3 regions of the Arhodomonas sp. AD133 genome follow, and region 2 is predicted to be linked to each of the others. Evidence: riboswitches for the same ligand, from Rfam matches in the RefSeq annotation. Region 2 holds a riboswitch; each other region holds the start of a gene.
The links. A riboswitch is a leader RNA that binds a small molecule or an ion and turns the genes downstream of it on or off. The one in region 2 is predicted to bind cobalamin.
Positions count from the first base shown of each region.

Region 1: another riboswitch for cobalamin. It lies ahead of ACPEES_RS17725 (CbtB domain-containing protein); the one in region 2 lies ahead of ACPEES_RS13630 (TonB-dependent receptor domain-containing protein).
Region 3: another riboswitch for cobalamin. It lies ahead of ACPEES_RS08520 (hypothetical protein); the one in region 2 lies ahead of ACPEES_RS13630 (TonB-dependent receptor domain-containing protein).

Region 1 is NZ_JBNAZM010000039.1:12,924-23,198, forward strand. It holds gene cobN (cobaltochelatase subunit CobN) at 1-1,965, opposite strand, end outside; gene cobW (cobalamin biosynthesis protein CobW) at 2,470-3,537, opposite strand; gene ACPEES_RS17715 (AAA family ATPase) at 3,551-5,287, opposite strand; gene ACPEES_RS17720 (CbtA family protein) at 5,268-6,065, opposite strand; gene ACPEES_RS17725 (CbtB domain-containing protein) at 6,201-6,377, opposite strand; cobalamin riboswitch at 6,413-6,618, opposite strand; gene ACPEES_RS17730 (precorrin-6A/cobalt-precorrin-6A reductase) at 7,356-8,096, opposite strand; gene ACPEES_RS17735 (cobalt-precorrin-5B (C(1))-methyltransferase) at 8,093-9,187, opposite strand; gene cobA (uroporphyrinogen-III C-methyltransferase) at 9,235-9,990, opposite strand; partial or broken gene ACPEES_RS17745 (precorrin-2 dehydrogenase/sirohydrochlorin ferrochelatase family protein) at 10,039-10,275, opposite strand, start outside.
Region 2 is NZ_JBNAZM010000023.1:29,522-39,796, reverse strand. It holds gene trmB (tRNA (guanosine(46)-N7)-methyltransferase TrmB) at 1-682, shown strand, start outside; gene ACPEES_RS13640 (FecCD family ABC transporter permease) at 682-1,662, shown strand; gene ACPEES_RS13635 (ABC transporter ATP-binding protein) at 1,659-2,426, shown strand; cobalamin riboswitch at 2,493-2,744, shown strand; gene ACPEES_RS13630 (TonB-dependent receptor domain-containing protein) at 2,841-4,628, shown strand; gene cobO (cob(I)yrinic acid a,c-diamide adenosyltransferase) at 4,803-5,408, shown strand; gene cbiB (adenosylcobinamide-phosphate synthase CbiB) at 5,408-6,307, shown strand; gene cobD (threonine-phosphate decarboxylase CobD) at 6,300-7,283, shown strand; gene ACPEES_RS13610 (cobalamin-binding protein) at 7,280-8,239, shown strand; gene ACPEES_RS13605 (cobyric acid synthase) at 8,236-9,684, shown strand; gene ACPEES_RS13600 (TonB-dependent receptor plug domain-containing protein) at 9,731-10,275, shown strand, end outside.
Region 3 is NZ_JBNAZM010000010.1:77,042-87,316, reverse strand. It holds gene ACPEES_RS08545 (DUF4426 domain-containing protein) at 1-285, shown strand, start outside; gene ACPEES_RS08540 (histone deacetylase family protein) at 373-1,299, shown strand; gene ACPEES_RS08535 (hypothetical protein) at 1,330-2,061, opposite strand; gene nudE (ADP compounds hydrolase NudE) at 2,183-2,746, shown strand; gene cysQ (3'(2'),5'-bisphosphate nucleotidase CysQ) at 2,746-3,573, shown strand; gene ACPEES_RS08520 (hypothetical protein) at 3,693-4,136, opposite strand; cobalamin riboswitch at 4,217-4,353, opposite strand; gene ACPEES_RS08515 (ABC transporter permease) at 4,518-7,013, opposite strand; gene ACPEES_RS08510 (ABC transporter ATP-binding protein) at 7,010-7,711, opposite strand; gene ACPEES_RS08505 (arylesterase) at 7,710-8,363, shown strand; gene ACPEES_RS08500 (ABC transporter ATP-binding protein) at 8,681-9,796, opposite strand; gene ACPEES_RS08495 (carbohydrate ABC transporter permease) at 9,810-10,275, opposite strand, start outside.

The DNA of each region.
Region 1 (10,275 bases), on a different contig from region 2:
GCGCAGGTGGTCCTCCCGGCGCTGGTCGAGCCCCATGGCCTGGTAGTACTCGTCCACCAGGCGCTCCAGCTCGGCGAGATCGCCGTAGGTCTCCGCCCGCGAGAGCGGCGGGGTCATGTGGTCGATGATCACCGCCTGGGTGCGGCGCTTGGCCTGGGCGCCCTCGCCCGGATCGTTGACGATGAACGGGTAGAGCTGGGGCATGGCGCCCAGGGCGATGTCCGGCCAGCAGCGTTGGGAGAGTGCCGTGCCCTTGCCCGGCAGCCACTCCAGGTTGCCGTGCTTGCCCACGTGGATCACGGCGTCCACGGCGTAGACCTCGCGCAGCCAGCAGTAGAAGGCGAGGTAGCTGTGGGGCGGCACCAGGTCCGGGTCGTGGTAGTTGGCGGTGAGGTCGATGTTGAAGCCGCGCGCGGGCTGGATGCCCACGAAGGTCTCGCCCAGGCGGATGCCGGCGATCATCAGGCGCCCGGCGCGGTGCTTGGGGTCGGTCTCGGGCTCGCCCCAGCGGTTGCGCACCGCCGCCTGGCACTCCTCGGGGAGGGTCGCGAACCACTCGCGGTAGGTGGCGAGGTCCAGGCTCTGGTAGCAGGGCTGTGCCGCGAGGGTGTCCGGGTTGTTGGTGATCCCGGTCTGCAATGCCTCGATGAGCGCGGTGGGGTCGTCGGGGACGTCCTGGACCGGGTAGCCCGCTGCTTCCATGGCCCGTAACAGGTTGAGCGTGGAGCGGGGTGTGTCCAGGCCCACGCCGTTGCCGATGCGCCCGTCGCGCGTGGGGTAGTTGGCGAGCACCAGGGCGATGCGCTTGGTCGAATTGGATCGGATCTGCAGCCGTGCCCAGCGCCGGGCGAGGGTGGCGACGAAGCGGGCGCGCTCTTCGGCGAGCTCGTAGCGCACCACGTCGAGCTGGCAGCGCTCACTGTAGCGGCTCGCGCTCTTGAAGCTCACCGCGCGGGTGATGATGCGCCCGTCGAGCTCCGGCAGCGCGATGTGCATGGCGATGTCCCGGGCGCGCAGGCCCTGGGTGTGTTCCGCCCAGTCCGCTTCGGTGGCGCTGGAGAGAATGAGCTGGAGGATGGGCACGTCGCGGCCCAGCGGCGAGGGCTTCGCCCCGGGCTGGGAGGACAGCGCGGCGTTGTCGGCGGCCTGCAGGGCAAAGCCGGTGGTGTTGAGCACCACCGCCGCGCCGGCCTCGTCGCAGAGCCGGTCCACGGCGGCCAGGCATTCCGCTTCCTTGAGCGAGGCCACGGCGAGCGGCAGCGGATTCAGCCCCTCCTCGGCGAGCACCCGGATGAGGTCGTCGAACATCGCCATGTTCGCCGCCTGGAGGTGGCTGCGGTAGAACAGCAGCAGCGCAACCGGTCGGCCGGGCTGCCAGTCGGCGCGCCAGTCGTCCGGGGTTGCTCGGGCGTGGTTCGGGTGGTACAGCAGTGCCCGGGGCAGGGCTTCCGGCGGCAGCCAGTCGTCGTCGCGGCCGAGGCATTCGGCGCCCAGGTAGCGGTAGAGCTGGTCGGCATTGCTGCGCCCGCCCTCGCGGAGATACCGCCACACCTGGTGGGCGGTCGCGCGAGGGACGGTGCCGGCGCGCAGGAGCTCGTCGTCCTCGCCGTCGTCGCCGGGGACGACGATGAGGGTGCGGCTGTCGTCCGTCGCCGCCCACTCCTGAAGTTGCTCCAGGCCGTAGGGCCAGTAGGCGTTGCCACCGAGGAGCGAGACCACCACGACCCTGGCGTGGTCGATCACGCGGTCGCGGTAGAGGTCGAGGGCGGCGGGCTTGGTGAGGTGCAGCCAGTTGGCGAGCCGCAGGCTCGGGTAGTCGGGGGGCAGGCCCTCGGCGGCGTCGGCGAGCAGCCCCAGGGTGCCGTCGGCGGCGGCGAGGATGACGAGCTCGCCGGGGCTTTGCTCGAGATCGATGATCCCCTCGTCGTCATTGAAGCCGCCGGGTTGTGCCGAGAGCATGTGCATCGTCGTGCGTCCTCTTTACCCATCGTCCGATCGCGTGGGAGGCCTGGTTGCTCGTCGCGTGGGGCCGGTTCCGCGATGTTTGACTGGCCGGTGAGGGTTGGGGGGAACGGGTCGTTGGGGCGGGCCGGGGCGGGAGACGCCATGAATACGTCCCTGTAGGCTCGACTGCCGCCATCCCTGGCGGCAGACGCTCCCGCCCCGGCCCGCCCCAACGACCCTGGCTGGGTCCGGGGTTCATCCGCGACGCTGGTTCCGCATCGGCAACCGAGGCGCCGGATTCGGACTCGTAGGTCGGGCTCCGGGGAAGCGCAGGCATGTAGGTCGGCTGCACTCGGCAGCCGACATCTCCGCGTCGGCACGTCGGCCAGCGCTTCGCGCTGGCCGACCTCCGATGACGACTCAACGTCTGCCGTGTGATCCTTCGAGTCCCTTAGCGCCTTTTGTGGTTGGCACGGCGAGAGCCGAACCGCCCTTTCCACTTTCAACTTGCCGCTTGCCGCTATCTCACGACTCCGCCGCCTGCAACGCCTGCTGCAACCGGTCGCGGTCGAGGTCGCGGCCGATGAACACCAGCCGGGTCTCCCGCGGCTCGTCGACCTCCCACGGGCGGTCGAAGTAGTGGGCGATGCGCTCGCCCACCGCCTGGATCACCTGGCGCATGGGTTTGTCGCTCGCGGCGAAGCCTTTCACCCGGTAGATGGCGTGTTCGGCGATGAGGCTGCGGATGCCTTCGAGCAGGCGGTCCGGGTCCACGGTGCCCAGGCGGATGACGCAGTTGTCGAAGTGGTCGTGGGCGTGGCCGTGTTCCTCGCCCTCGGCGTGGTGGCGGTCGTGATGGGTCTCCACGGACTCGATGCGCTCCTCGGTGGCGGCGTCCAGGCCCATGAGCAGCTCGTTGTCCACCTCGCCGTTTTCCACGAAGAGCACCTTCACGGCCTCCGGCACGTGCTCGCGGATGCGGGCGGTGATCGTTTCGCGATCGGTGTCGGTGAGTTGGTCGGCCTTGCTCGCGATCACCAGGTCTGCCGCGCCGAGCTGGTCTTCCAGCAGCTCGCGCAGGGTGGGGTCGTGGTCGAGGCTGTCGTCGGCGAGGCGCTGGCGCTCCACCCGCTCCGGGTCGCTGGCGTAGCGGCCGGCGGCCACGGCGGGGCCGTCCACCACGGCGATCACCGAATCCACGGTGCAGTGCTCGCGCACTTCCGGCCAGTTGAATGCCTGGACCAGCGGCTTGGGCAGGGCGAGCCCGGAGGTCTCGATGAGGATGTGATCGATGCGGTGGCGCTCTTCGATGAGCTTGCGCATCACCGGCACGAACTCCTCCTCCACGGTGCAGCAGATGCAGCCATTGGCGAGCTCGAAGATGCCGTCGCCGCGGTCGGTTTCCGCCTCGTCGTCGCAGTCCAGCGGGCAGCCGCGCAGGAGCTCGGCGTCCATATCCATTTCGCCGAACTCGTTGACGATCACGGCGATGCGCTTGCCGTTGGCTTGCTTGAGCAGGTTGGAAAGGAGCGTCGTCTTGCCGCTGCCGAGAAAGCCGGTGACGACGGTGGCGTGGATCTTGTCGAGTTGCATGTTCGTCTCGCTCCTATTGAACGGGAACGGTTGCCGCTAGCGGCAGGTATTCGGCCTGTAGCTGGCGCGCCAGCACCCGGCAGCGGCCCAGCGGTACGCGGGCCTGCTCGGTGTCGATCACCCACACCCGCGGCGGCAGTGCGATGTCGTCCACCGCGTCGCGGCTGCGGCCGTCGGTGAGCAGGTAGGTGCGGCACGCGAGCCCGGGATGGCGGCGCATCAGTCGGTCGATGCGTTGTCGCGCCGTGAGCAGGGCCTCGCGCAGGGGTGTGCCGCCACCGGCTGGGAGGTGCTCCAGGTGGATCGCGCAGTCCTTGGGTGCACGCCGCGGCGGCAGCACCCAGTCCGCGCGTTCGTTGCCGAAGGCGAGGATGGCGAGCTGCTCGCGGGCGCGATAGGCGCGCTCGGCGATGCCGAGCACCACCGCCTGGGCCTGGGCGAGGGCGCGATGGCTCAGTGTGGAGGCCGAGGTGTCCAGAAGCACGCAGTTGAGGGTCGTCGGCGCCTGCCGGGGCGGGCGGTAGCGCAGGGTTCGCAGACCCTCGCCACGGTGGTTTTCCGGTGCGGCCAGGGTGCGGAACCAGTCGACCCGGTTTGCGTCGGGGGCCGCGGTGTTCGTGTGCCGACGACCCTGTGCGGGGCCGGCGCCCTGCTCGGCGCTCGGTGCCGCCGGCGGCTTTGCAGCGGTTCGCGGAGGTGGCTCGGCCGGCGCCGTCTCCCGCGGCAGATGGCGTCGGCCCTGGGGGCTCACCGCCTGCGGCGGCATGCCGCCCCAGTCGCCGTGGCCGGCGTCGCCACCGTCGCTATCATTGGCCCCGGAGTTGCCCTGCCCGCCGTTGCCGTTGTCACCACCGCTCGCCGGCGGCGTGCCGGGAGCATCGTCGTCGTGGCGCCGGCGGTGGTGGAGCACCAGCTCGGCGACCGCGTCCACGTCCGCCTCGGTTACGGAGTCGCGACGCTCCCACGCGGCGTGGGCGGCGGCCGCCTGTCGCCAGGTGAGGTCGGCACGGACGCCTTCCACGCCCGCGCGGATGCAGCGCTCGGCGATGGTCTCCTCCAGCGCTTCGGGGCAGGCGACGCCGTCGAGCCGTTCCCGGGCGGCGCGAATGCTGTCGCGCAGCGCCTGCTGAGCGGTGGCATGCTCGGCGAGGAAGCCTTCCGGGTCACGCTCGAAGGCGAGGCGGCGGCGGACAATGGCGGTGCGCTCGGCGACGTCGCTCGAGTTGTCCAACGCCACCGCCAGGCCGAAGCGGTCGGTGAGCTGTGGGCGCAGCTCCCCCTCGTCGGGGTTCATGGTCCCCACGAGCAGGAATTCCGCGGCGTGGCGGTGGCTGATGCCGTCACGCTCGACGTGGTTGACGCCGGAGGCGGCGACGTCGAGGAGGGAGTCCACCAGCGGGTCGGGCAGCAGGTTGACCTCGTCGATGTAGAGCACACCGCCGTGGGCCCTGGCGAGCAGGCCCGGGTTGAAGGCGACGCGCTGGTCGTCGAGGGCCTGCTGCAGGTCCAGACTGCCGATGAGCTGCTCTTCCGTTGCGCCCAGCGGCAGGGTGACGAACCGCTCGGCCGTTTCCGGGTCCAGGTCGGCGAGGCCCCGGGCGAGCGTGGACTTCGCACAGCCGCGGGGGCCGCTGATGAGTACGCCCCCGAGACGCGGGGCGATGGTCGCCAGGATCAGCGCCGTCTTGAGCTGCTCCTGGCCGACGATCGCGGTGAACGGAAAGACGGGGCTATGCGGCGTTGCGGTCATCGCGGAGTACCCAGTTCTGGATGGCCCAGCCACAGGCGAGGCCGAGCAGCAGCCAGAAGGCGGCATTGGTCACCGCGGTGGCGGCAATGAACTGCTGGTGCAGCTCGCTCATGGCCGCCACGGTGTCCGGCTCCATGCCGGCAAAGGCGCCACCGTGGGGATGGGGCGCGCCCACCAGATGGGGAATCGCGAGGAGCACGACGCCGGGGGCCTTCTTCCATCCACGGGCGAAGACGAACAGCCCGAGGGCCGCTGCCGTGCAGGCCACCGTGGCGATCCACCAGAGCTGGCGTGCCTGCAGGCCCGCCGCCTGCATGCCCGGGAGCTCCGGGGGCAGGCCGAGCGAGGGCGCGGCGAAGAACACGGCGAAGCCGGCGACGCCCCAGGCAAGCCCCCGGGCGGGGCCGACCGTGGTGCCGCGATAGAGATGGGTCGCCGACATGGCCACCAGCATGAGAACGCTGAAGGCCAGCGCGACGAAGATATCCGAGAGCGCGGTATAGAAAATGCGTTCGCCGCCATCGGCGGGCGTCCAGACTTCGCCGCTGTGGCCATGAGCGTGGCCGTGGTCCGCGGCGGTCTCGCCGTGGTGATGGCCGTGTTCGGCATCATGGCCTGCGCCGTCTTGGTGGTGGGTGGCTTCCGCGGCGCCACCGCCCTCGAAGGCCTCGGCAGCGTAGATGAGCTGGCTGACCTGGAAGTGCTGGCCCAGCGCGAACGCGAGCCCCGTGACGATGCTTACCGCGAGCGCGGCGGTCAGGATGCGTCGAAAGAGCATTCATCCCCCTGGATAACGAAATCGATTGACACAGCCTCCCCGTCGGGGACGGGGGGAGCGGGCTAGCGTGGGGCTAGCCGGAGTGGTTGCGGCGCGCCCGCCGCCGAATGGCGGCGCGCTGGTGCGCGGTGCCCGTCAGTGGCAGGGGAAGACGACCGAGTGCCGCGTGTCGTGAGCGGCGTTGTGCAATTCGCTCATCGGGGCGAAGCCCACGGCGAACAGCACCACGATACCGAGCGCCGCGGCAGCGGCCAGCTGAACCAGGGTTCCGGGGGATGCGTCGACCGCGATAGCGGAGGTGTGTTGTTGCATATCCATTCCTCACGCACTCACCCGTGCGCTGTCCATGGGTTGATGGCGTCAAGGCCGGTCTCCGGGCTTACGAGAGGGGCGTTTCCGCGACGCCCGCGCCTTCCCGTCCGACGACAGTGGCTCGTGCAGGCATCTCTCTCGATCACCGTTGCGGGGGCAGCAGTGGAATTGCGCAACCACGATGCGCGCACCACTTTCCCGATTCTCTCCCGACAGGGAGCACCTTGAGCGACGAATGGTAGGCGGCGGGGCGCGTGCGGGTCAAACCGGCGGTGTGTCGGGAGTTGCAAGTTTCAAGCAGACGTAGGCCGGCACCCGTGCGTGGTAGCGCATCGGATGCCGGCATGGGCGTGAAGGCGGCGAAGCCGGACCTTACTAATCTTCTCAGAAGTATTGTCATACGTCAGAGCGCCACAGCGGCCCGGGGGCAAGGCGCGTTCGCGCCGGCGTGGCTGGGTCACGTCAAGCGAGCGCAACGCCGCCACCGGGTCGCTGTGGCGCTCCCTTTGGGCCGGTCTGTGCGCCGATGGGATCTGCGTTGCTCACCGCTTATGTAGCCCGGCTACACGGCGCGCCTCGCGCCTTGCCCCATCGGCGCACAGACCGGCTGACGCATGACAATACTTCTGAGAAGATTAGTAAGTGGAAAGTTCCAAGATTCAAGTTGAAAGTGGCGAGTTGGCAGCCGCGGTGCCGGTGCCGCTCGCGACCTGGAACTTGCAGCGTTGAACCTGTAACTGAGGAACGGCCTTCGGCCGTGATCACTCATGCCGGCTTCGAGCTCGCTGACGCTCGCCTGGAGCCGGCCTACGCCGCTTTCGCTCATTTGTGGTGGTGGACTGCGCTGCGCTCCGTCCACCCTACGCGACGACTCCGTTGATGGCGTGAGCGGCGCCTCTCGTAGGGTGGATGGAGCGTAGCGCAATCCGCCATCGACCGCGGCGCCGTTGTCGCTTTCGACTTGAGACTTTCAACTATTTACTCGCTGCCTGCCTCTTCCGCTCGCAAAGCCGTGCGAAGTACCGCGGCGCTCGCGAAGCTGCGGTCCGGCGGTGGCAGGCGTGGTCGACGCAGTAGCAGCACCGGAATGCCGCGTTCGCGGGCGGCTACCAGCTTGGCGGCGACGGCGTTGCCTCCGCTGTTCTTGGTGACCACAACATCCGTCTCCAGGCGGTCCATCAGCTCGCGCTCGTCGTCCAGCGCGAAAGGGCCCCGCGCCTCGATCGTGGTGCAGCGCGTCGGTACCGTGCGTCCGTGGTCCGGCAGACAGCGCACGTTCCAGTGCTGGTGCGGCGGCACGGGGGCGAGATCCAGCGCACCGGGGCCGATGGTGAAAAGCGGTCGCCGGTAACGTTCGAGCGCGGCCGGTAGCGCATGGATGTCGGCGAGGTAGTGCCAGCGGTCGTCGGGGCCGGGGCGCCACGGCGGGCGGTGGAGCGCCCACAGTGCGATCCCCGCGCGACTGGCGGCGGCGCGGGCGTTGGCGCTGATGGTTGCGGCATAGGGGTGGGTGGCGTCCAGCAGGCGCTCGATGCGGTGTGTTTGCAGGTAGTCGACGAGCCCGTCGACGCCGCCGAAGCCGCCGCGGTGCACCGGGCAGGGGACGTGGGGCCGGGCCTGTGGGTCCGCGACCGAGTAGATGGTCTCGTGGCCGTCGGCGTGTAGGCGGGCGGCGAGCGAGCGGCCGTCGCCGGTGCCGCCGAGCAGCAGCAGTCTCACGGGGCCTCCGCGATGCCCACCGGTTCGCCCTGGCGGTCCACGGCGCAGACCGTGAGCGCGGTGCCAGCCGGGAGATAACCACGAGCCTGTGCCGCCGCCAGTGCACAGATGCGCTGGCCGAGGGGGATACCGGCGGCCTGGCAGGCGGTGAGGGCGGCCATGCTGGTATTGCTCGACGCTATCTCGGCTCGCAGCGCCGTTTCCGCGCCTGCTTCGCCGGCCTGGGCGGCGAGGAAGTCGAAGTCCACCGGCGCCTTGCGGCTGTGAGTATCCAGGTGCCCGGCGGCGAACTTGCTGAGTTTGCCGAACCCGCCGGCGAGGATCACGGCTGGCACGGGATGGCGACGGACGTGTTTCAAGAGCGCGCCCACCAGATCCCCCATCTCAACCAGCGCCATGTCGCCGAGGCCGTAGCGGGTGCGGACGAAGGCCTCACTGGTGGAACCGGTGCAGCCGGCGATGCGCTCCAGGCCGTTGGCGCGGGCCACGTCGACGGACTGATGGATGGAGGCGATGTAGGCGGCGCAGGAGAACGGGCGGACGATGCCCGTGGTTCCCAGAATCGATAGACCGCCCAGGATGCCGAGCCGGGCGTTCATGGTGCGCTGGGCGATGCGCTCGCCGTCATCGACGCCCACGGTGACGCTGAAGCCACCGGCATGACCGTGTTCGTCGGCGAGCGCCAGCAGGTGCTCACGGATCATTCGCCGTGGCACCGGGTTGATGGCCGGCTCCCCCACCGGCACGGTCAGCCCGCTGCGGGTGACGGTGCCCACGCCGGCGCCGGCGCGGAAGCGCACGTCTTCTTCGGGCTCGGGAATCACCCGGGCCCAGACACGGGCACCGTGGGTGGCGTCGGGGTCATCGCCGCCATCCTTGATCACGCCGGCCTCGGCGCCGTCGTTGGTGGCGCTTAGGTCGTGGATGGCCATGTCGGCGCTGCGGCCTCTCGGCAGCGTGACGTGGACAGATCCCAGACGGAAGCCGGTGAGCGTGAGGCGTGCGGCGGCAACGGCGGCGGCGGTGGCGCACACGCCGGTGGTGAAGCCGGTGCGTAGCGGGCCGCGGCGCTCGGGCGTTTCCGGGCGCATGGACGGGCCGTTGGCGGTGCGCTCGGCGCTCATGGCGGGAACCGCGATCACTCCAGGGCCGGAACGGGCGGGCTGGCGTCACGCTCACCGTGAAGCGCCGCGTGCAGGCGCACCACGTCGCCGACGATGAGCAGCGTGGGCGAGCGCAGCGCCAGCGGCCGGGCGCGATCCGGTAGATTCGCGAGGGTGCCGGTGAGCACCCGCTGATCGGGGAGGGTGCCGCGCTCGACCAGCGCCGCGGGGGTCGCCGGCGCGAGGCCTGCATCCGTGAGCTCGTCGCACACCTCGCCCAGGGCGGAGAGGCCCATGTAGATCGCCAGCGTCTGCCGCGGCCGGGCGAGGCCGTCGCGGTCCAGCTCGATGGCGCCGTGGCGCCGCCGGGCGGTGATGAACTGGCAGCTATGGGCATAGTCGCGGTGGGTCAGGGGAATACCCGCATAGGCGGCGCAGCCGCCGGCCGCGGTGATGCCCGGGATGACCCGTACGGGAATGCCTGCCGCCGCGATCGAGGCGGCTTCTTCGCCGCCGCGGCCGAAGACGAACGGATCGCCGCCCTTGAGCCGTACGACGTGGCGGCCGTCTTGCGCGAGCTCGACCATGAGCTCGTTGAGGCTGCCTTGCTCGTAGCTATGCCGAGCCCGAGCCTTGCCCACGTAGTGCCGCTCGGCCTCGGGCGGGGCGAGTGCGAGCACTTCGTCCGCCACCAGCCGGTCATGGAGTACGACGTCGGCGCACTGTAGGGCGGCGAGGGCGTCCAGCGTCAAAAGGCCCGGGTCCCCGGGGCCGGCACCCACCAGGTCCACCTGCCCGGCCGGTGTCTTTGTCTCCGCGATGGGGGCGGCCGCGATGTGCACGGGGCCGCGATCGATGGTGGCGGGCAAACGGCAGGAACCGGTCGGTGAGGCCGCCGCTTCGCAGGGTATGCCCCGCTCGGCTGCCGCCCTGGCGACGGCGCCGTCCACCTCGGCGTGGCCGGTGGTGGCCACGGCGAGCCAGATACCACCGAGGTCCGCTGGCTCGAAACGGCGCGGGTGATGAATGACGTCACCATCCGCGGCCGATTCGGCCAGACCGGGCGCGACCCGCGG
Region 2 (10,275 bases):
AAACATCAACGAACCCCGGCATCGCCCCATTCGCTCTTTCGTCCGCCGGGAAGGGCGGCTGACCGAAGGGCAGCAACGGGCGCTGGATACCCTCTACCCGCGGTACGGCATCGAGCCCGCGGAGGGCCTGCTGGATCTCGCCGCCGCCTTTGGTCGCCAGGCGCCGGTCGTGCTGGACGTGGGGTTCGGTGACGGCGAGGCCCTGGCTGAGCTCGCCGCGCGCCACCCGGAACGCAACTACCTGGGGATCGAGGTCTACCGTTCCGGCGTCGGCCGCCTGCTGCGCCAGCTCGACGCCGAAGGCACGGACAACGTCCGGGTGATATGCGCCGACGCGGTGGAAGTGCTCCGCCGCCACATCGCCCCCGGCTCGCTGGCCGGCCTGCAGCTCTTCTTCCCGGATCCGTGGCCGAAGAAACGCCATCACAAGCGGCGCATGGTACAGCCGCCGTGGCTGGCGCTGGTCGCCGAGCGCCTCGCCAGCGGAGGCTTTCTGCATCTCGCCACGGACTGGGCCGACTACGCCGAGCACATGCTGGAAGTGGTCTCGGCAAATCCGGACTTCGACAACCCCCACGCCGGATTCGCCCCGGACCGCGGCGAACGCCCCGAAACCAGGTTCGAGCGCCGCGGGCTGAGCAAGGGCCACGGTGTCTGGGACCTCATCCTGACCCGTCGATGATGCCGCGGGCAGGCCTTGGCTGGCTCACGGGCCTCGCCGCCCTGGCACTGGCGAGCTTCCTGATCGCGGCCGCCGTAGGCAGCCTTGCCATCGGTCCCGGCGACCTGCTGGCGACCCTCGTCGGCGAAGGTACTGCCCGTGACGTGGTCTGGGGCCTGCGCCTGCCGCGTGCGGCCGCCGGGTTCGTCACCGGCGGGCTGCTCGCCCTCGCCGGAGCGCTGATGCAGGTGCTACTGCGCAACCCCCTCGCCGACCCGTACGTGCTGGGCATTTCCGGCGGCGCCGCCGTCGGCGCGCTCTCGACCATTCTTCTTGGCCTCGGCGCCCTGTGGACCTCCGGCGGCGCCTTCGCCGGTGCGCTGACCTCGATGCTGCTGGTCTTCGGTCTCGCCCACGGCCGTGGCGGCTGGACGCCCACACGGTTGCTTCTCAACGGCGTGGTGGTCGCCGCGGGCTGGAGCGCGGTGGTGAGTTTCCTACTCGCCGTCGGGCCGCCCACCGACGTCCGCGGCATGCTCTTCTGGCTCATGGGCGACCTCGCCACCGCCCCGTCGGCGGCAGGACCGGCTGTGGTACTCATCGTCGGCCTCACCGCGGCACTGGCAGTGGCACGCAACCTCAACCTGCTCGCCCGTGGCGAGCTCCAGGCCCAGGCGCTCGGCGTCTCCGTGCGGGGCTTGCGGCTGCTCATCTATCTGCTGGCCTCCTTGCTCACGGCCACCGCCGTCACCCTCGCCGGCAGCGTCGGGTTCGTGGGGCTGGTCGTCCCGCATTTGCTACGGCTGGCCATGGGGGCCGACCACCGCTTGCTGCTGCCAGCCGCGGTGCTGCTCGGCGGCACGTTCGTAGTGCTCGCCGATACCCTCGCGCGCACCGCCTTCGCCCCGCAGCAATTGCCGGTGGGCGTCTTCTCGGTGTTCATCGGCGTGCCCGTGTTCCTGTTTCTTCTCCACCGTGGGGGTCGTGAGGTGCCGTCGTGAGCCTGCTCGCAGCCGAGGCCCTGTCGGTGTCCATCGCCGGACAAAGCGTGTGCCGGACACTCGATTTCAGCGTCGGCGCCGGCGAATGCTGGGGGGTACTCGGCGCCAACGGCACGGGCAAGACGACCCTGCTGCACACCCTCGCCGGCCTTCGCTCCCCTGACAGCGGCCGGATCCTGCTCGACGGCACATCCCTGACACATCTCGGCCGTCGCGCCATCGCCCGACGCCTGGGGCTCATGCCTCAGGACAACCACGACCCCTTCCCCGCCACGGTGCTGGAGACTGCCCTGATCGGCCGCCACCCCTGGCTCGGGGCCTGGCAATGGGAGGGCGAGACGGACACCACAGCCGCCGAAGCGGCGCTCGACGAAGTGGGCCTCGCCGAGCTCGCCGACCGCCCGGTCTCCACGCTGTCCGGCGGCGAGCGCAGACGCCTGGCGCTGGCCACCGTGCTCACCCAGGCGCCCGCCGTGTATGTGCTCGACGAGCCTAGCAACCACCTGGACCTCCACCACCAGGTGAACCTGCTGGCGCTGATCACCCGCCGGGCGCAGGAGACCAAGGGTGCGGTGGTCATGAGCCTGCACGACGTCAACCTCGCCGACCGCTTCTGCGATCACCTGCTGCTGCTCTTCGGTGACGGCCAGGTCTGCTTCGGCGCCACTGCAGACGTACTCGACGAGACCACCCTCGCCCGCCTCTACGGCCACCCCATCCGGATTCTCAGCGATGGCGACCGGCGCGCGTTCCTGCCGGTCTGAACCATTGCCTCGCCACCCGAGCTGCGGGTGCAGACGTTGACCCCCTCGCATCCGGCGAGTATGTTCCCTGCCACTTTCGCTCCAGGTTCCCGTGCATCGTCACGGGTCGGGGAATCGACGAACGACTCCCCGAACGGGAAGCCGGTGCGCTGCTATCGGCGGCAAAGCCGGCGCTGCCCCCGCAACGGTAGGTGAGCCGGGGAGCCTCGACGCTCCCCACGGACCCGACAGGCCACTGCGTCCGCTGACGCGGGAAGGCGGGTCCGCGGCCGACGCCCGCTCACGAGCCCGGAGACCGCCCTGGAGCGCAACCTTCGACGCTGCGGTGGGCGGTGTCCGGGAAATGGCTTCGTCCGATCTCCCGCCGCCCCCGCATGCCCAACGTCACCCCGGGTGACTGCAGCAGGGGGCTCCATGCACAAACGTCACAGTCTCATCGTCGCGGCGGTCGCTGCCGCGAGCGCGACGGCCGTCGGCGCCGCGGAACGCACTGCACCGCTGGTCGTCACCGCCACCCGCACGCCGCTCACGGCGGACGACGCGCTCGCCGCCGTGAGCGTAATCACCCGCGATGACATCGACCGACGCCAACCCGCGGACGTGCCAGAGCTGCTACGCGGCCTGCCCGGCGTCTCGATCGCGCGCAACGGTGGCCGCGGCAAAGCCGCCAGCCTGTACCTTCGCGGCACCGAGAGCGATCACACGCTGGTGCTCGTCGACGGCGTGCGCATCGGCTCGGCGACGCTCGGCAGCGCGCCGCTCGAACAGTTGTCCGTCAGTGAGATCCAGCGTATCGAGGTGGTCCGCGGCCCACGGGCCAGTCTCTACGGGGCCGACGCCATCGGCGGCGTCATCCAGATCTTCACGCGGCGCGATCGCTCCCACGCGCGCCTCGCCGTGGGCAACCGCGACACCTGGGAGCTCGGAGCCGGCCTCGCCCGTGATGGCGAGCGCGGCGGCTTCGCCGTTAGCGCCTCGGGGCAATCCACGGATGGCTTCGATGCCACCGACGAACGCAGCTTCGCCCACGACCCGGACCGGGACGGCTACGACAACCGCTCGGCCAGTGTCAGCGGCCACTACCAGGTGACCGACACACTGACCCTGCGCGGTCGGGCCCTGCGTGTCGACGGCGAGAACGAGTTCGATTCCACCTCGACCGCCGCTGACGAAACCCAGCAGGTCGTCAGCGGCGAAGCGGACTGGCAACCCACGCAGAGCTGGCGTTCAAGCCTGTCGGTTGGGTCGACCCTGGACGACGTGGACAGCCGCGATTTCGATGGCGACCGCTTCGTCACCCGCCGTGACACCGCAACCTGGCAGAACGATTTCTTCATCGGCGACGATCACATCACCACCGTCGGCGTCGACTACCACGAGGACCGGGTCAGCGGCACCATCGATTACGTCGAGACCCACCGCGATAATCTCGCCGTATTCGTCCAGCATCAGTGGTACGCCGGTGCGTTCGACGTCCAGGGGGCGCTGCGCCACGACGACAACGAAGCCTTCGGTGGCGAGACCACCGGCAATATCGCCGTCGGCTACCGCATCTCACCGGCACTCCGCACCTATGCCTCCTATGGCACGGCCTTCAAGGCACCGACGTTCAACGATCTCTACTATCCGGACACCGGATTCTTCAAGGGCAACCCGGACCTGGAGCCCGAACACTCGCGCACCACAGAGGTCGGCCTGGAAAGCAGTGGTGCCTGGCGATGGCGGGTGGCCGCATTCCACACGGATGCGGACGATCTCATCACTTTCGACGCGAACGCCGCCAGCAGCGTGAACGTCAACGAAGCCCGCATCCGCGGCATCGAAGGCGAGGTCAGCGGCAATATCGCCGGCTTCGGCACCCGTCTGGCAGCGACCTGGCTGGATGCCGAGGACGGCGACACCGGCAACGACCTGCCGCGGCGCCCGGATCTCACCGCGACCCTCGGGATCGACCGCGCGTTCGGTCGCGCCCGTGTCGGTACGGAGATCCACTACGGCGGTGAGCGCTTCGACGAGCTCGCGAACACCACCGAGCTCGACAGCTTCACCGTCGTCGACGTCACTGCCTCCTACGCGCTCAGCGACGCCTGGACGCTGCGGGGCAAGGTGGCGAACCTCCTGGACGAGGACTACCAGACCGCGGATACCTTCGAGATGCCCGGCCGCACGGTGCTCGTCTCCATCGAGTGGCGGGGGGAATAGCGAGCAAGATGAAGTCGACACGAAGACGCGAGGGACACGAGGGCACCCCGCAAGGAACGCTCGAACGCCCTGGTGGACGGTCAACCTCTCCGGGGGTGGCCTGGTCGATTATCGTCGGCCCCTGTGACCGCTCGCCGTCTTTGTGAGCCATCCCATTCATCCACGGAGACCGAAATGAGCGAGGAACATGATCGGGAGGCCTGGCAGCGTGCCCAGGCCCGTACCAAGCGCCTGGTGGACAGCCGCATCGCGCGGGCCACCGAGGACCGCGGCGTGGTGGTGATCAACACCGGCAACGGCAAGGGCAAGAGCTCGTCCGGGTTCGGCATGGTCGCCCGGGCACTGGGCCACGACATGCGAGTGGGCGTCGTCCAGTTCATCAAGGGGGCCTACAGCACCGGTGAGGAAGCATTCTTCCGTCGCACCCCCGAAGTGGACTATCACGTCATGGGCGAGGGGTTCACCTGGGAAACCCAGGACCGGGACCGTGACGTTGCGGCAGCCAACACCGCCTGGGAGCGCGCGGCTGCAATGCTCGCCGACCCCGCCTACGGGCTGGTACTGCTCGACGAGCTCAACGTCGCGCTGTCCAAGGAATACGTGTCCCTGGAGGCGGTGCTGGAAGCACTGGCCGCCCGGCCCACGCACCAGAACGTGGTGATCACCGGTCGCTACGCACCGGAACCGCTGATCGAGGCGGCGGATACGGTGACCTGGATGAAAGCCATGAAGCACGCGTTCAAGGCCGGCGTGAAGGCCCAGAAGGGCGTCGAGCTCTGATGACCGTGCTGGCGGTCGCCGCACTCGCCGTGGCCCTGGACCGCCTCTTGCCCGAACCGGCCCGGCACCCCCTCGGTGCATTCGCCCGCCTGGCCGCCGCCGCGGAGCGACGCGCTAACAGCGGTCCGCGACGCCGCCTCCGGGGCGGGATGGCCGCGGCGGCCCTGATCGCGCCGCCGGCGCTGGCAGCAGCAGCGCTGGCGAGCGTCCCGGGGGCAGGGCTCGCAGTATCGGTTGCCACGCTGTGGCTGGCACTCGGCGGGCGCAGCCTCGGCGAGCACGCCACCCGGGTGCAAGTGGCGCTCGATAGCGGCAATCTCGAGGCTGCCCGCACCGCCACAGGCTGCCTGGTGAGCCGCGACACCGCCGCCATGAGCTCGGAGGAATGCGCGGCGGCAACCGTGGAGTCGGTACTCGAGAACGGCAGCGACGCGGTCTTCGCCGCCCTTTTCTGGTTCCTGATCGCCGGCGCCGGCGGCGTCGTCGCCTACCGCCTGGCCAACACACTGGACGCGCTGTGGGGCTACCGGACGCCGCGCTTCGAGGCGTTCGGTCTGGTCGCCGCGCGCCTCGACGACGCGCTCAATTACATACCGGCGCGCCTGACGGCCGCCACCTACGCACTCCTGGGGAAGGGCCGCGATGCCTGGCGCGCATGGCGACGCGACGGCGACCGCTGGTCGAGCCCCAACGCCGGTCTAGTGATGGCCGCCGGCGCCGGGGCACTCGGGCTGCGCCTGGGCGGTGGCGCACGCTATCACGGCGAGTGGCGTCACCGGCCCGCCCTCGGTGACGGGCGCCCGACCGAGGGAACGGATATCGCACGGGCCACCGCCCTGGTAGAGCGCGGCATCGCCGTCTGGCTGACAGTCATCGCCGGAGGATACGCCCTTGCCTGAACACGGCGGACGACTCCGGGCCGCTGCCCGGACACACGGCATCCCACCGGAACGGTGGCTCGACCTCTCCACGGGTATCGCCCCGTGGTCCTGGCCGGTGCCGGCGATCCCCGACCACGTCTGGCAGCGCTTGCCGGAGCACGACGACGGCCTGGAAAGCGCCGCCCGCGCCGCGTTCGGCGGAGGGGCCTGGCTCGCAGCACCGGGCACCCAGGGGGTTCTCCAGCACCTGCCCCGGGCGCTACCACTGCGGCACGTCACCTGCCCTGCTGGCAGCTACGCGGAGCACGCGGCTACCTGGCAGGCGGCCGGCGCGGTGGTCACCGAAGACGACGATGCCGGCCTTCACGGTGCCGCCGACCACGCGGACGCAGTCGTCGTGGTGAATCCGGATAACCCCAGCGGCCGTCGCCTGGACCCCGCCGTACTGCTCGACCTGCACGCCCGCCTTGCCCGCCGCGACGGCTGGCTGATTGTCGACGAGGCCTTCGCCGACGCCGCCCCGGACGCCAGCATCGCCGCGCTCGCGGGCCTTCCCGGGCTGGTGGTGTTGCGCTCAGTGGGCAAGTTCTTCGGGTTGGCCGGAGTCCGCCTGGGCTTCGTGGGCGCTCCGGCCTGGTTGCGTGAGCGACTCGCGCAGCGATTCGGGCCGTGGGCGGTGAACCACCCTGCGCGCTGGCTGGGCCGGCGGGCCCTGGCCGACCGCCAATGGCAACGCCGCCAGCGGCAACGACTGCAGGCAGCCGCCCGTCGGCTCGATGCGCTCCTCCACCGCCATGGCCTGACCGTGACGGGTGGCACGGCGCTCTTCCGCTACGTCCGCCACCGCCACCCGGCGCGGATGGCCCGCGCCCTCGCCGCGCGCGCCGTGCTGGTGCGCACCTTCGATGCCCCACCGGCGCTGCGCTTCGGGCTGCCTGGCCCGTGTGCCGAATGGCAACACCTCGATGCCGCACTGCAGGAGATCACACGATGACCGTCCGCCCGGCCCCCGAATCCGGCGCAAGGCCGGAACGCCTGGCAGATCTGCGCTCACAGCCGTGGATCGGCGTGATGTGCACGCTGACCTGGGTGGTGCTGGCGCTGCTCGCGACATCGCTCGCCCACGCCACCGTCACCGTCGAGGACGACAGCAGCCGCACCGTACGGCTCGAGGCTCCCGCCACCCGGATCGTGAGCCTCGCGCCTCACACCACGGAGATACTCTTCGCCGCCGGTGCCGGCGAGCGCGTGGTCGGCGCGGTGAGCTACAGCGACTACCCGCCGGCGGCGAAAGAGATTCCGCGCGTGGGCAGCTACGACGCCGTCGACTTCGAGCGCATTCTCGGGCTCGACCCGGACTTGGTGGTCGCCTGGGCGAGCGGCAATGACAGCGCCACCATAGAGCGACTGCGCGAGCTCGGACTCACCGTCTACGTGAGCGAGCCCCGGGCGCTGGCGGCCATACCGCGCACCATCACGCGCCTGGGCCGGCTCGCGGGCACGGCGGACACGGCGCAAACTGCCGCCGAGCGCTTTCGCGAGCACCGGCAGCGACTCGCCGAGCGCTACCGCGATCAGGCCCCGGTACCGGTCTTTTTCCAGATCTGGCACGGGCCGACGATGACCATCAATGGCGAGCACCTCATCAGCCGCGTGATCGAGCTCTGCGGCGGGCGCAACGTGTTCGCCGAGCTGCCGACGCTGGTCCCTCACGTGAGCACGGAAGCGGTGATTGCCGCTGACCCGGAGGCGATACTCGCCGCCGGACGCGATGCCGAGCGCCCGGAGTGGCTGGACGACTGGCGGGAGTGGCCATCGATCACCGCCGTGCGACGTGACAACCTCTTCCACCTGGACCCGGACGTGATCCATCGCGCCGGGCCACGCGTGCTGGCCGGCGCCGAAGCGGTCTGCGAAGCCCTGGCCACGACCCGGAGGCATCGCCCGTGACCGCATCGACGCTGATGATCCAGGGCTGCACCTCGGACGCGGGCAAGAGCGCCGTGGCCACGGGTCTGTGCCGGGCACTCGCGCGACGCGGCGTGGCCGTGGCACCGTTCAAGCCGCAGAACATGGCGCTCAACAGCGCCGTCACCGTCGACGGCGGCGAAATCGGGCGCTCGCAGGCGGTCCAGGCCGCCGCCTGCGGCCTCGAGCCCCATAGCGACATGAACCCGGTGCTGCTCAAACCGAGCGCCGACCGTAGCGCCCAGGTCATCCTCCAGGGCCAGGTGCACGGGAGCATGAGCGCGCTGGACTACCACGCCTTCAAGCGCGCCGCGCGCACCGCCGTACTCGACTCCCACACCCGCCTCAGCGCCCGCCACGAAGTGATCGTCGCCGAAGGCGCCGGCAGCCCCGCCGAGGTGAACCTGCGCCGCGACGACATCGCCAACATGGGGTTCGCGGAGGCAGTGGACTGCCCGGTGGTACTGGTGGCCGACATCGACCGCGGCGGCGTGTTCGCCACGCTGGTGGGCACCCTGGACCTGCTCTCGGCAAGCGAGCGCGAACGCGTCGCCGGCGTGGTCATCAACCGCTTCCGCGGCGACCGCTCGTTGCTCGACCCGGGGCTCGAGTGGTTCACCGAACGTACCGGCAAACCGGTGCTCGGTGTGCTGCCCTACCTCCACGGCCTGCACCTGGAGGCCGAGGACGCCCTGCCCAGCGAGCGCGCGGGCGATGCGGAGCTGCAGGTGGTGGTGCCTGCTCTGCCGCGGATCAGCAATCACACCGACCTGGACCCGCTGCGCCTGCACCCCCAGGTGGCCGTGCACCTCGTCGGCCCCGGCGAAACACCACCGCCATCGGATCTGGCGATCCTGCCGGGCAGCAAATCGGTGCGATCGGATCTCGCCTGGCTCGAAGCCCACGGCTGGCCAGCCTATCTCACCCGCCACCTGCGCTACGGCGGCCGGGTACTCGGCATCTGCGGCGGCTACCAGATGCTCGGCCGGCGCATTGCCGACCCTCATGGGGTCGAGGGGCCGCCGGGCGAGAGCACCGGACTCGGTTGGCTCGACGTCGCCACCACCCTGGCCGCCGAGAAACGCCTCACGCGCGTCCGGGGAACCCTCAACGACGGCGCGGCGGTGGACGGCTACGAGATCCACATGGGCGAGACCGATGGCGATGACCGCCAGCGCGCGTTCGCCCGGCTGGCGGACGCGACGCCCGATGGCGCGCGCAGCGCCGACGGCCGGGTCGCTGGCACGTACCTCCACGGGATCTTCGAGCACCCCGAAGCGCGCGAGACCCTGCTGCGCTGGGCGGGCCTCGCCAGCCCCGAGACCACCGACTACGCCGCTCAGCGCGAGGCGGGTATCGACCGCCTCGCCGACACCATCGACGCGCATATCGACCTCGACGCCTGCCTGCCGGAGATCGCCGGCTGAGTCCGACCATCGTCACGAACAATTCGCCAAGGAGTAAGCGCAACGGATGATTGCATCGAGACGACTCGTCGCCGCATCGACTGCCTTGTCAATGGCACCCGCCGTGCTCGCCACCCCGCCCGACCCGAGCACGGACACCGTGGAAATCACCGCCGAGCCCATCGAGGAAAGCCTCTCGGGTGAGCTCAGCACGTTCGGCAGCCGGGTCGAGGTGATCAGCGGCGAGGCCATCGAGAAGACGGGCGCCACCGACACGGCGCAGGCACTGCAGATGCTCATTCCCGGGCTCTACGTCGCCCCGGAGAACGGACGCTTCGACTACGTGGAGGCCTCGCTGCGCGGTTCTCGGACCGAGGACATTCTCTGGCTGGTGGACGGCGTGCGCATCAATAACCGCCTCTACGGCAGCACCTCGCCGCTGGACTCCATTCCCGCCCACATGATCGAACGCATCGAGGTGGTCAAGGGCGGACAGAGCCTGTTCTACGGTACCCAGGCGCTGGGTGGTGTGGTGAACATCATCACCCGCGGTTTCCGCACCGAGACCGACGGCCGCATCGGCGTGGGCGCCGGCGACCTGGGTGACCGCCA
Region 3 (10,275 bases), on a different contig from region 2:
GCCTACGATTTGGTGCGCAGTCGCGGGCGCGCGCTCGTGACCGCGAGCGTGCTGCGCAACGGCGATCCCGTGGCAGCGACGATCGAGGCGAGCGCTGAAAACGAAGTCGGCCAGCGCCGTACCATCCGCATGCGCAAAGTGGCGGAAGGCACGGCGATCTACTATATCGGCACCACGCCGGTGAGTCCGCCGGAGAGACTACGGGTGGAGCTGCGCGTGCATCCCGCGGGTACGGCGCAGACCCACGCCCTGACGTTCACGCAGTGGTTCTATCCTGAACAATAGGGTGCCGTCGGTGTTTCCAGTGCGGTGAGCCTGGAAACCGTCGACCGGATCCAGACGGGGGAACCGTCGAGGAGAGAGAGAATCGCCATGGTTGCCACCTGGCTGATCAGCCACCCGGCCTGCCTCGACCACGACACGGGGCCGGGCCATCCGGAAAATGCCGACCGCCTCCGGGTCATCCTGAATGCACTGTCGGCCCCACGCTTTGCCGGGCTGGCGCGCCACGAGGCCGAGCGGGCCACTATCGAGCAGCTCGCACGTGTCCACGAGCGGGGGTACGTGCAGCGTATACTCGCCGATATTCCCGAAGAAGGTCTCCGCAACCTGGATCCGGACACCGTGGTCAGCCCCGCTAGCGGCGAAGCAGCGCTGCGTGCCGCGGGCGCGGCCTGTCAGGCCGTCGATGCGGTGGTCTCGCGTGAAGCCGACCGCGTGTTCTGTGCGGTCCGGCCACCGGGGCATCACGCCGAACCCGCACGAGCGATGGGATTCTGCCTGTTCAACAATATCGCGGTGGCCGCCGCCCACGCCCGTGCCGCCCACGGCCTACACCGCATCGCCGTGGTGGACTTCGACGTGCACCACGGCAACGGCACCGAAGCCATGCTTGCCGGCCGCGAGGGCTTTCTCTACGCATCCACGCACCAATGCCCGCTATTCCCCGGCACGGGCCGACGCCAGGACAATCGCGAATCGTCGCTGTACAACGTGCCCCTGGTCGCCGGCTGCGACTCGGAGCTCTTCCGGACCCATTTCCACAACGAGATCGTCACCGCGCTCTCGCGCTTCGAGCCGGAGCTCATCCTGATCTCGGCGGGTTTCGATGCCCACGCCATGGACCCCCTCGCCGGGCTGGCACTCACCGAGGAGGATTACGCGTGGGCCACCGAAGAACTCGCGGCGGTCGCGGACTACTGCAGCGGCGGGCGCATCGTCTCGACCCTGGAGGGCGGTTACGATCCACGTGCCCTGGCGGCGAGCGCGGCGGCCCACGTGGGTGCGCTCATGGGTTAGGCGCTGATTGCTTTCGACGCACGGGCGCGCCTACTCGCCATGATCCAGCACCACATCCTCCGCGGTGAGCCAACTCACCCGCGTGGTGCGCATGAGCTGACTCCGTGGCCAGCACGGATACACGGTCTGATGACTGGCGAGCAAAACGCCGTCCACACTCTCGTGGGCATCGAGCAACTGACCGACGCGCACCATTCGCCCCCAGGCCAACGGCGCGTAATCCGCCCGGCGCAGGCAACCCGTGGCGTCGGCATACCATCGCTGGTGTGTCGCGGGAACCGGGAGATCGCTGGATAGATGAACATCGAGACACTCCAGGCGTCCGTCGTCCCCCTCGCAAGTGCCGACAGGCTCGACAGCAACGCCGGAGCGGCAGAGCATCAACGGCAGCAATAGCGCCTGCCACGTGCACAGGCCGAGTACGTAGAGCAGGTCGAGACCATCCCACACCATCCAGTGGCGCAACGAGCGCGTCACACTGCCCGGCGCCCCACGCTCGCCGATCACCGTGCCGTCGTCGCTATGGATCCATACCCGTCGGGGCTCGAACACCCCCGTGCGGCCGTCACCAGTGAACGGCGTCACGCTCATGCGAAAGCGCTGCGGCTCGAGCACCACTTCCGCGTCACGTAGGGGGCGTGGCTGCATATGCGCCAGGAACAAGCTGCCCCCCATGGACACGCGCGCACTCAGCCGTCTGAGCCTCCGCCAACCCGCGTCACCGCCGTGGGCGCGAAGAATACGCTCGCGCAGGTCATTCATCGCTCGCTCCTTGCGTGCTCTCTCACGCTGAGTGTAGTGCGTTGGCGCCCCGATCCCCGCCTGGGCTGGTTCTGTACAATAGCAGCCTGTTCACGTATGCGTGCGGCAACCGGAGAGCAGCATGGCCCGCAAGCCGGAGACCCTCAGTGCCACCATCGTCGCCCAGTCGCGGCTGTTTCGCGTCGAACAGCTCGATCTGCGATTCGCCAACGGCACCGAGGTGGTATTCGAGCGCCTCGCCCCCGGGCGGGGCGGCGGCGCGGTACTGGTGGTACCGGTCACCGGGGACCGGGAACTGGTGCTCATCCGCGAATACGCCGCCGGCACCGGCCGCTACGAGCTCGGCTTGCCCAAGGGGCTCGTGGAAGTCGGCGAAGACCCCATCGCCGCCGCCAACCGTGAACTGCGCGAGGAGACCGGGTTCGGCGCCGAACGACTGGAGACACTCCACCATCTGACGCTCGCACCCGGCTACATGGCACACAGCACCCAGATCGTGCTCGCCCGCGGCCTCTACGAGGCACCGCTGCCGGGCGACGAGCCCGAACCCATCGAGGTGGTGCCCTGGCCCCTCGCCGAGCTGACAGAGCTGCTTGCCCGCCCCGATTTCACCGAGGCGCGAAGCATCGCCGCCATCTTCCTGGCACTCGAACGACTGCGCACTGAAACCGAGGAGACCCCGTAGTGAGTCTGGACGACGCGACCCGACGCGAACTCGCCGAACGCCTGCTGCCCCTCGTCCGCGAGGCCGGCGAACGTATCCTCAACATCTACCGCCGCGATTTCGACGTGGAGACCAAGGACGACGACTCCCCCCTCACCGAGGCGGATCGCGCCGCCCATACCTGTCTGAGCGAAGGCCTCGCCGCGCTCGAGCCCCGACTTCCCGTGCTATCCGAGGAAGGCGCGCAGACCCCCTACGCGCAGCGCCGCGAATGGTCCGCCTACTGGCTGGTGGATCCGCTGGACGGCACCAAGGAGTTCGTGAAGAAAAACGGCGAATTCACCGTCAACGTCGCCCTTATCGAGAACGGGCGCGCGACCATTGGTGTCGTCCACGCGCCGGTGCTCGGGCGCACCTGGACGGGTGTCAACGGTGATGGTGCCTGGCTGGAAGCCGATGGTGAGCGCACGCCCATCCACACGCGAGCCGCCGGCGATGGCCCCTGGACCGCGGTGGTCAGCCGCTCCCACCGCGGCGAACGGGTCGACGCCCTGCTCGAACGCCTGCCGGGATTCGAGACCACGTCCATGGGCAGCTCGTTGAAATTCTGTCTCGTCGCCCAGGGCGAAGCGGACATCTATCCGCGCTTTGGCCCGACCTCGGAATGGGACACCGGCGCCGCACAGTGCGTGGTCGAGGCCGCCGGCGGTCGCGTGCTGCGCACCGACGCCACACCGCTGACCTACAACACGAAGGAATCCGTCCTCAACCCCGACTTCGTCGCCGTGGGCGACCCGTCCGTGGATTGGGCGCGCTATCTGGAAGGCTTTCCGGTGGAGGAGCGGTAAAGGCGCGGCCGGGCCGCGCCTTAATGGAAAGTTCCGAGTTGCAAGTGGCGAGTTGGAAGCGCCGCGCGGCACGCGGCACTTTTTGCTTCCAACTTGGCGCTTTGTACTCGCGACTGCCACTAAGCCCCGTCTTGGTGACCCGGGAGCCTCAGAACGGCGGCGATCAGCCCCTGAGCACTGAGCCCGTCGGCGAGTTCCAGCGTGCCGTCACTGTCCAGCAGGGTGCCGGCGCGATGTTGCGCCAGCATCACCTGAGCCCAGACCGGGGCCCGGCCGCACCGCTCCATATCCTTGAGGGCCGCTATCAGACTTTCGGATTCCGCCTCGCCGAGCCATTCGGGACCGGTGCCGGGCAGCGGCACGGTAATTCCGGCCAGGTCGGGATGATCGATACCCGGCCAGCGGAACGGCACGATGCAGGCACCGAGCCCCTGCAGCGCACTGCGCAATGCCGGGGTCAGACAGCTGTCCGGAATCAGGGCACGCAACGACTGCGCGCCACCGTGGTTCACGGCAAGTGGTTCGTCGGATGGATCGTTCAGTGGCAGATGATGTGTGTGCATGGGCTCCTCCCGCTGGTTACAGGGGTAAGGAGCCGGCGCGGGTACCCGGATGACTGAGCACCGGAAACCTTGGCGCGAGGCTCCCGTCGTCGTCTTCGGCGGTACTCGGGCTCGGCGATGGTATCGCCACACCGTTGCGCGACAGCCCCGGATTCTCACCGGTGTTCCCCGCCGGACACCCATTTGTTGGGCATCCGCTGAAGACCACGCCCAATATATAGGGTTCGCGTCACATTCTCAAAGTGGTTGCGGCGCGGCGAAGCCACGCCTTGGTGAAAAGCTCAGAGTTTCAGTTTGAATGTAGCGCGTCGCCCCCGCGGTGCCGTTACCACCCGTGACTTGGCACTTTCAACTCGGAACCCGCAGGTTGGATGCCGCCACTCAATCCCCCCCTTCCCGCAGCAACCGCATTGGCGAGACGCGATAATAGCGCCGGGCCGCGAGGCCCCCGGCCAGCCAAACGGTGGCCACTCCAACCACGGCACCGCCGAGCAGCGCCAGCGGGCGCACGGGGTAGTCCAGATCGAAAAGGCCCTCGGCGACGAACACGCCTGCCGCCGTGGCCATGCCGCCGGCGATGAGACCGGCGACCGCCCCCAGCAACCAGAGCTCGTAGCGAGCGAGTCGACGCACGTGACGACCAGTGGCACCGAGCGCACGCAACAGGGCACTCTCGAAGCGGCGCTGCTCGCCGGTGATCTGAAGGGCGGCGAGCAGCACCAGCACCCCCGCAACCAGTGTGAGCAAGGACATGAGCTCCACCACCCGGCTACCCTGATCCATGATGGCGCGCACGGTGCGAAGAATCGCTCCCACGTCGATGGCGGTGACACTGGGGTACTCCCGGACCAAACGCACGATGAGTTCATCCTCGCCGTCGGGCAGATAGAAGCTCGTTAGCCAGGTCCGGGGCAGCACGTCCAGCGTCCCCGGCGAGGCGACCACGAAGAAGTTCACATTGAAACTGTCCCAGTCCACCTTGCGCAGACTGGTGACCGTTGCACTCACGCGCTGACCGGCCACCTCGAAGGTGAGCGCATCGCCGAGCGCGATACCGTAGCGTTCGGCAAAGCGTTCCTCCACGGACAGCTCGCCCGGCGATGCGGCTCCGTCGTCCCGGGGCCACCACGACCCGGCCACGACCTCGTTCCCCGGCCGGGGCATGCGCGCCCAGGTGAGGTTGAACTCCCGCCGTCCTCGCCGGCGTCCGGCCTCGCCACGCTCATCGCCGGACGCGGGCGCGGCGATGCGTTCGCCGTTCATGGCCACCAACCGGCCCCTTACCATGGGCGAGAACCCGGCACGCACCCCGGCCTCGCGCAGATGCTCGCGCACCCCCGGAAGCTCGTCAGGCTGGATATTGATCAGGAACTGATTGGGCGCATCCTCGGGGATGCGGTCCCGCCACGCGTCGAGGAGATCGTTGCGCACCACGGCGAGAAGAAAGAGCGCCATCAAGCCGGTGCCGACGCCCACGATCTGCACCACCGCGGTCCACGGCCGACGACTGAAACCGGTGAGCCACATGAGGCGGCCGCCGCGCCGGCGCGCCAGCCGACGCACTGATACGACCGTGACCGCCGCAGCCGCGGAGAGGGCCGCCAGCGTCACCGCCAGCGCCCCGAACACGTAAAGCGTGAGCCGCCACTCGCCGGCCTGCCACCCCATGAGGGCGAGAATCACGATCGTGGCGGCCGCCACCGGCAGTCCGACACGCAGCACTCCGCTGCCAGCCTCACGACGAAGAACACGCATGGGCGGGACATCACGCAGGCGCAGCAGCGTAGGCAGCGCGAATCCGAACAGCGCCGCGAACGCGGTGAGCCAGCCAACGGCGAGAGGGCGCCAGCCGGGCGGCGGCACATCGCGCCCGATGAGATCGGCGACGACGGCGAGCATGGCCGCATGCACGGCGAAGCCGAGCAACGCCCCCAGGGCACCGGCGATCAAGCCGAGCCAGAACAGCCGCGCCACGAACAGGGTGGTCAGTTGCCGGCGCGTGGCACCGACGGCCCGCATCACCGCCACGGAGAGCACCTGACGCTCGGCATAATGCCGCACGGTGAGCAATACGGCGACGCCGGCGACGATCACGGTCAGCAGCGCACCGAGCCCCAGGAAGCGGCGCGCCTTGGCGACAACCTCGGAGACCCCGCGTCGATCATCGGTCGGGGTTTCGACCTCCACCGCGTTGCCGTGGCGGGCGACCAGGGTGTCCGTGAATGCCACCAGCGCGTCGTCCGGCCCCGCCAGCAACAGCTTGTAGCGTACACGGCTGCCGCGCCCGACGAGTCCGGTGCCGGCAAGGGCGTCATAGGGCATGAGCACGCGTGGAGCGAGACTGTTGAAGAAACTCCCGCGGTCTGGCTCGAGAGTGAGCAGACGATCGATTCGGAAGGTGCGCTCGCCGAGCTGAAGGTCGTCCCCAACCGAGAGCTCCAGCAGCCGAAGCAGCCGGGGCGCTACCCACACGCTGCCCGGGTCGGGCGTCTGCCGGGTCACCTGCTCCGGCGCATCCGGCCGGGCGCGCACGCGCAGGTCGCCGCGAAGCGGGTAAGCCGGCGTGACCGCCTTGATGGAGACGAGCTGGCTACGCTCCCCGGTGACCACAACGCTCGGGAATTCCGCCGTAAGGGCCGTCGACAACCCCTGGCTCTGCGCCTGGCGGCGCCAGGCCTCGGGAATGGGGTCGGGGCGCTCCACGGCGCGCTCTGCAGCCAACAGATCAGCGGCCCGCGCGGCGGTCGTCGCGCCCACCCGCTCCGCGAGCCAGGCCACCGAGGTGACCGCCGCCACCGCCACCACCACGGCCAGCGTCAGCAGCCGCAACTCACCGCCGCGCCAGTCGCGCCAGAGCAGGCGCAGGCCAAGCTTCATGCCGCCGCTCCCGCTTCCTCGCGCAGCCCTTCGCCGGTAACGTGGATGATCCGGCGGCAACGCGCCGCAAGATCCGGATCATGGGTGACCAGTACCAGCGTCGTGCCCGCTTCGCGGTTGAGTTCGAACAACGCGTCGATGATGCGCTCGCCGGTGTGCCGATCCAGGTTGCCAGTCGGCTCATCGGCGAAGAGGACATGAGGGCGACCGACGAACGCGCGCGCGAGCGCAACGCGCTGTTGCTCACCGCCGGATAGCTGCGCCGGATAGTGCGCCTCACGCTCACCGAGACCGACCCTTTCCAGCGCCGCGCGGGCACGTCCGGCAACGTCCGCATCGCCCGCGAGCTCGCCGGGAAGCATGACGTTCTCGAGCGCCGTCATGCCCGGCAACAGGTGGAATGCCTGAAAAACGAAACCGACGCGCCCGGCTCGCAAGACCGCGCGCTCGTCCTCGTCCAGGCTCGACAGGTCGTGTCCGTCGAGCAACACGCGCCCGGAACTGGGCTGGTCCAGCCCTGCGAGCAGCCCCAGCAGCGTCGACTTGCCCGACCCCGACGCCCCGAGAACCGCGACGGCGTCACCATAGGGAATGCTAAGATCGACGTCCTCGAACAGCGTAATAGTGCCCTCGGGCGCGGTGAACCGCATTGTCAGCCCGTCGGCCACCAGTACACAGCCATCGGGGTTGGCCGTCATGCTCCGCATCCTCCTGCTTGTCGGGTGCCTGATCCTGACACTGCCCGCCGTCGCCGGCGCGCCGCTCACGATCCTGATCGTGGGCGACAGTCTGAGCGCCGGTTACGGGCTGGCACAAGACGAAACGTGGGTGGCCCGGCTGCGCCAGCGGCTGACCGCCAATGGTGCCGACGCGACCGTCATCAACGCCAGTATCAGCGGAGACACGACCCGCGGCGGCCGCGCCCGCCTGCCGGCAGTCCTCGAGGAGCACGAGCCGGATGTCGTGATCATCGAGCTCGGCGGCAACGATGGCCTGCGGGGCCTGCCTCTGGCCGAAACGCGGCGGAACCTCGACGCCATGGTGGACGCGGCCCAGACTGCCGGCGCCCGCGTACTGCTCGTAGGCGTACGCCTACCCTCCAACTATGGCACCGCCTTCGTGGAGCGTTTCCAGCAGGTTTTCCGCGACGTCGCCTCAGACCGAGACATCCCCCTGGTGCCGAAGTTCCTGGCCGGCGTCGCGGAAAAGCCCACGCTGATGCAGGACGACGGCATCCACCCCAACGCCGCCGCCCAGCCGAAGCTGCTCGCGAACGTGTGGCCGAAGCTCGAGTCGTTGCTGGAAGAGGGGAAAGCGGTGGGAAATGGCCAGGGCGCTGGTAACGAATAACAAGTTTCAAGTAGCAAGTTTCAAGTCGGGCAACCGCTGTGCCGCATCGACACGGCACACGCTGACTCGAAACCCGGAACGCGAAACTCGCAACCTGCACCTTACCGCTCCTAACGTCCGTACCATCGTAGAGCAACCCGCAACGCATCGGGATAGGCGGGGCGAACGCCGACGGGACCGTATGCCGCCATGGACGGCGGCATACGAGCCTACAGGGAGATACAAGTTACAAGTCGCAAGTTGCGAGTACCAAGGCGCGAGCGGCAACGACGCCGCGGTTACCGCCGCGCGACTTTCAACTTGCCACTCATCACTCACTACGCCAGACGTTCCGCGGTATTGGGGCAGAAGACCACCGCTCGCGACAGATTGAACGCCAACGGCAGCGTCTCGCCGGGACCGGGCGCGTGCTCCGGGCGGGTGCGGCCGACGACGCGCTCGCCGTTGATGTGGAAGAACAGCAGCGTATCGGGTCCCGTCGGCTCGGTGAGCTCCACCTCGCACGACGCGACGTGGACATCCTCCTTCGCCCCATCGGCGTCACCCTGCGCGGTGATCTGTTCCGGGCGCAACCCGAGGATGATCTCGTCACCGATACGGCCGGTCAGCCCGTTGCACCGTTCAGCGGGCAACGGCAGCCGTAGTGGGCCCGTGTTGGCCTCAGCCACGGCGGTGACACCGTCGCCCGCCCCCTCCAGGCGGCACTTGATGAAGTTCATCGACGGCGAGCCCATGAAACCCGCAACGAAGCGGTTCGCCGGCTCGTCGTAAACCTCCTGCGGCGTGCCGAGCTGCTGGATTTCGCCGTCCTTCATCACGGCGATACGATCGCCCAGGGTCATGGCCTCGATCTGGTCGTGGGTGACGTAGACCGTGGTCGTGCCGGTACGACGGTGGAGCTCCTTGATCTCGGTGCGCATCTCCACGCGCAACTTGGCGTCGAGATTCGACAGCGGCTCGTCGAAGAGAAACACCGCCGGCTCCCGTGCCATCGCCCGGCCCATGGCAACGCGCTGGCGTTGACCGCCGGAGAGCTGACCGGGACGCCGCTCCAGCAAATCGCCCATCTGCAGCGTCTCGGCGACGCGCTCCACGATGCGGCGGCGCTCGTCTTTCGCGACGCCGCGCATTTCCAGGCCGAACTCGATGTTCTGACGCACGTTCATGTTCGGATACAGCGCGTACGACTGGAACACCATGGCGATGTCGCGATCCTTCGGACCGCGGTCGTTCACCCGCTGGCCGTCGATGCGGACCTCGCCGTCAGAGATGGTCTCCAGCCCCGCAATCATGGACAGCAGCGTGGACTTGCCACAGCCCGACGGCCCCACGAGGATGATGAACTCGCCGTCGGTGACGTCGATGTCGATCCCCTTGAGCACCTCCGTGCGGCCGTAGCGTTTGCGAACGTTGTCGATGGTAAGCGAACCCATTGAACCTTTCTCCTCAACCCTTCACCGCGCCGGCGGTCAGACCGCGCACGAAATACTTCCCGGCGAGCACATAGACCACCAGCGTGGGCAGCGCAGCGATCAAGGCCGCGGCCATGTCCACGTTGTAACGCTTCACCCCGGTGGAGGTGTTCACCAGGTTGTTGAGCGCCACGGTGATGGGCCGCGAGTCACTGCCCGAGAACACCAGCCCGAACAGGAAGTCATTCCAGATCTGGGTAAACTGCCAGATGATGGTGACCATGATGATGGGCACCGACAGAGGCAGGATGATCCGCCAGAACGTCGTGAAGAACCCGGCCCCGTCCATCTTTGCGGCATTCACCAACTCGTCGGGCACCGAGACGTAGAAATTACGGAAGAACAGCGTCGTGAACGCCAGTCCGTAGACCGTGTGCACCAGAATCAACCCGGCGAGGGAGCTCGCGATCCCGAGCTGACCGAGCACCTGGGACATCGGC